2 regions of the Streptomyces sp. AM25 genome follow, and region 1 is predicted to be linked to the other one. Evidence: riboswitches for the same ligand, from Rfam matches in the RefSeq annotation. Region 1 holds a riboswitch; the other holds the start of a gene.

Region 1 (2,197 bases):
CTTCCTCGACCGCCTCCCGATGGTGCTCGGCTGGGACGTCTCCGGCGTCGTCGAGGCCGTCGGCATGGGCGTCACGCTGCACGAGGCCGGCGACGAGGTGTTCGGCATGCTGCCCTACCCGCACGGGGTGGGCTCCTTCGCCGAGTACGTGGTCGTTCCGGCCCGGGCGCTGGTGCGCAAGCCGGCGAACGTCGACCACGTGCAGGCGGGCGCGCTCCCGCTCGCCGCCCTGACCGCCTGGCAGGCCCTGGTGGACACCGCGGACGTCCGCCCCGGGCAGCGCGTGCTGATCCACGCCGCGGCGGGCGGGGTCGGCCACCTCGCCGTGCAGATCGCCAAGGAGCGCGGCGCGTACGTGATCGGCACGGCCAGCGCGCCCAAGCACGCGCTGCTGCGCGAGCTCGGCGTCGACGAGCCGATCGACTACCGGACCGAGGACTTCACCGCGATCGGCCCGGTGGACGTGGTCCTCGACACCATCGGCGGCGAGACGGCCGCCCGTTCCCTCAAGACCCTCAAGCCCGGCGGCCAGTTGGTGTCCATCGCCCTCACCTCGCTCCCCGAGGACATCGACGCGCAGGCCGCCGCCCTGGGCGTCCGGGTCCGCCCGCTCCTCGTCGAGGCCGACCAGGCGGGCATGCAGGCCATCGCCGACCGGGCCGCCGACGGCCGGCTCCGGGCCGTGGTCGAGGCCGCGTTCCCGCTCGACCAGGCCGCCAAGGGGCACGAGTTGGGCGACACGGGCCGGGTCGCCGGCAAGGTCGTGCTCACCGTCGCATAAGCGGACAGACGGGCGATACGGGCCGCTCCTTCCCCCGGGGAGCGGCCCGCATTCTTGGCCACAGGGTCAAGCTTGTGTCAAGTAGTTGCGTTCATGCGCAAGTAAGGGGCTATGCTTCTGAGCGTTCGAAAAGCATCAGGCACCTCGTTCGGTGAGGCGTCTTCACGGACACAGGCCACTGACCCCACGACGTCGAGAGACGCCCAGGGTCAGGACAGGTCTCCCCGGCCTAAGGGGTGACCCCAAGTGGCTGCCCCGCCCTGCGGGGAATACGCCGTGGAGTGCCAAAGCTCTGACGAGTTGGGGTGAACCGGTCATGGAACCGGTCCGCTCCTTGCCGTGTCGTCCGGCGCCCGCGTGCGCCCCGGCCGGGAGGAGGCGAGAGACATGGATGGCTGCAGTTGCAGTAGTCCGGGCCACAGTCGGCCCCGTATCCGCACGTCCTCGCTGACCTCCGGTACGCGGTAACAACCTTTCCTGCGCGCACTTCTGCGCCCTGCACTGCCACCCGTACGGCCAACTGCCGTGCCGGGGTGCTGTGCTGCGCGCTCGCAGGGAGGATCGCTGCTGCGTGCCCCGCTACCTCCCCCATCGGGGGCAAGGGAGGCCCGTCATGACCGACACGATCATCAACCCCACGCCGGCACCGGCGCCGCGCGCCGCCGTTCTCGACGACGCGCACGTCGGTGACATCCGTGGTGCCCTCGGCACCATCAAGCTCGACGACACCGCTCCTCGCAAGGGGCTTTCCGCCAAGCTCAAGACGCTCCTCGCGATTGTCGGCCCCGGCCTGATCGTGATGGTCGGCGACAACGACGCCGGCGCTTTCGACACCTACGGCAACGCCGGTCAGAACTACGGCACCAGCCTGCTGTGGACGCTGCTGCTGCTCGTCCCCGTCCTCTACGTCAACCAGGAGATGGTGCTGCGCCTCGGCGCCGTCACCGGCGTCGGCCACGCGCGGCTGATCCTGGAGCGGTTCGGCAAGTTCTGGGGCGCGTTCTCCGTCATCGACCTGTTTCTGCTCAACGCCCTGACGATCGTTACCGAGTTCATCGGTGTCACACTTGCCGTCGGCTACCTCGGACTGCCCAAGACGGTGAGCGTGCTGGTGGCGGCGGCCGTCGTGATCGCGGCCGCGACCACCGGCTCGTTCCGGCGCTTCGAGCGCACCGCCATCGTGCTGTGCGCGGGCTCGCTGCTGCTCATCCCGATCTACTTCATGATCCACCCGAGCACCGGGACCATGGCCCACGACTTCGTCGTCCCGGGCATGCCGCACGACTCCAAGCTCGCGGACGTCATGCTGCTGATCATCGCGATCGTCGGCACCACCGTCGCCCCCTGGCAGCTGTTCTTCCAGCAGTCGTACGTCATCGACAAGCGCATCACCCCGCGCTTCATGAAGTACGAGAA
Region 2 (2,197 bases), on a different contig from region 1:
CATTTCGTCAGCCGCATCACCCGGGCGGCCTCGTCCAGTTCCCGGGGCTGGGAGACCAGCGAGGCGTAGAAGGCGAAGGTCATGTTCCACGCCATCGCCGTGAAGATCGCGAAGATCGAGGCGCATTCGAGGCCCAGTTCGGAGCCGGGGAAGAGGGCGATGAACGCGGTCACCGTCACCGAGAGGAACCCCAGGACGGGCACCGACTGCAGGATGTCCAGCACCGGCAGCAGCACCTTCTCGGCCCTGCGCAGCCGGGCGGCGGCCGTGGCGTACGCGAAGGTGAACAGCACCGACGCCAGGAGGGCGATGAACATGCGCAGCAAGGACCGCACCGCGTAGTACGGCAGGTTCGACGGGTCCGTCGAGACCGCCTTGGGCGCGGTCTCCGGCAGGAACGGCGCGTTGAGCGACGGAGCCAGCCGCAGCAGGCCGTACAGCAGCGCCATCAGGGCCACCGCGACCACCAGGTCGACCCACCGCAACGCGGGCCGCCGCCACACTCCCCGGGACGGAAATCCTCCCGTATCCACCATCGGACGCCTCCGTGCGCTCACGGCTCGCCTGTCCGGGCCAGGAAATCACGCCCGGGAATCTCCGTGCCGCAGCCCGACGACCGACACGCGCAGGGGCACCCGCACCGGGCGGCGTGGTGATGGCGTCAAGATCAGGCCCAGTACTTGCGTCGACGTGCAAGTACAGGCACACTCGTAGAGGTTTCGAAGAAGGCACCTCGTTCGGTGAGGCGTCTGTACGGACACAGGCCACTGACCCCACGACGTCGAGAGACGCCCAGGGTCAGGACAGGTCTCCCCGGCCCAAGGGGTGACCCCAAGTGGCTTCCCCCGGGCGGGGATTACGCCGTGCAGTGCCAAAGCTCTGACGAGTTGGGGTGAGCCGGCCGATGGGGCCGGTCCGCTCCTTGCCGCGTCCGTCACGGCGCTCATGCGCCCCGGTCCGGGAGGAGGCGAGAGAACATGGATTGCGGTCCCAGTAGTCCGGGCCACAGTAGGCCCTGCCTCCGCCTGTCCCGGCTCCGTCCCGGCGTGCGGTAAGCACCCTCTCCCTGCGCGCACCCGCTTCACTGCCCTGACACCCGTGCGGCCTCACACCGCTCCGGGCCGGTCGGCCTGCACGCCCGCGGGGGTGAATCGCCACCCCATGCCCGAAACCTCCCCCTCGGGGGAAGAGAAGAGAGCGTAACGTGCGCCTTCTCACGCACCTCACCCAGCCCTCCGCACCGGCCCGCCGGTGCCCGCACAGCGCCGGCCACCACCACGCCCGCGGCCCTGAACACGCCTGCCCGCACGTGACCTTGGCCCTGGGCGACGGACCTGAGCGGGCCTACCGGCTGGACGACCCCGACACCTGCGCCCGGCCGTACGCCCCGCACGCCGCGTACGACCCACGAGTGCACCTCGCCTACGTCCTCGCGCAGCAGGGACACGACGCCCACTGGCTCTCCCGCTTCACCGGCCTGCCGCTGCCCGCCGCGCGCCGCATCGCCGGAGCCGCCGCGCTGGCCCGCGCCTGACCACCCTCCACGCCGAAACGTTCCGCCATTCCCTGGCCGCGCCCTGCCCTCCCGCGGGCACGGCGTCCTACGGAGGTGACCTCTGCATGTCCGTCCTCACCCTGATGCACACGCGCATGCACATCCGTCGCGAACACCACTCGGCCGCGCGCATGCCCGGACCCCTCCGGGGCTTCGCCGACGGCCCGCTCGACACCACCGTCCTGCGCGCGGCTTCCGCTCCGGCAGCGGCCACCCGGGGCGTCCCGGACGAGCAGGCCGAACGCCCGCACGCCCACTGGCACATGGTCACCGGCCCCGACGGCCGGCGACACCTCGAAGCGGCCTGGCACCTGGACCGCTGACCCACCAGCAACCCTCCTGGAAACAGGAATTGGAGACACCGACATGTACTTTCCGGCCGGCCTCCTGCAGGAAACCGTCGAGCGACTCATCGACAGCGCCCCGTACGCGGCCACCAACGTCCCCCTGCACGGCGTCGCGCACGTCATGTGCGACACAGCCGAGGAGCCCCGCGTACGGGCCCGGCTCACCCAGGCCCTGACCGGCCCCGACGTGCACTTGACCGAGGTGTCCAGCCGAAGCGAAGCGCCCGGCTCCGCACTTCTGGAAGCGTCCTTCGACACGCGGGGCCCCATCGCGACACCCCTGTCGCAACTGCTC

Evidence for each region. A riboswitch is a leader RNA that binds a small molecule or an ion and turns the genes downstream of it on or off. The one in region 1 is predicted to bind magnesium.
Region 2: another riboswitch for magnesium. It lies ahead of ACLHRZ_RS17805 (hypothetical protein); the one in region 1 lies ahead of ACLHRZ_RS13250 (NRAMP family divalent metal transporter).

What each region holds. Positions count from the first base shown of each region.
Region 1 covers NZ_JBKIWN010000009.1:127,835-130,031, forward strand. Annotated here, with positions in the region: gene ACLHRZ_RS13245 (NADP-dependent oxidoreductase) at 1-781, shown strand, start outside; M-box (ykoK) riboswitch at 918-1,093, shown strand; gene ACLHRZ_RS13250 (NRAMP family divalent metal transporter) at 1,395-2,197, shown strand, end outside.
Region 2 covers NZ_JBKIWN010000012.1:85,543-87,739, forward strand. Annotated here, with positions in the region: gene ACLHRZ_RS17800 (ABC transporter permease) at 1-536, opposite strand, end outside; M-box (ykoK) riboswitch at 726-899, shown strand; gene ACLHRZ_RS17805 (hypothetical protein) at 1,205-1,534, shown strand; gene ACLHRZ_RS17810 (hypothetical protein) at 1,621-1,878, shown strand; gene ACLHRZ_RS17815 (winged helix-turn-helix domain-containing protein) at 1,922-2,197, shown strand, end outside.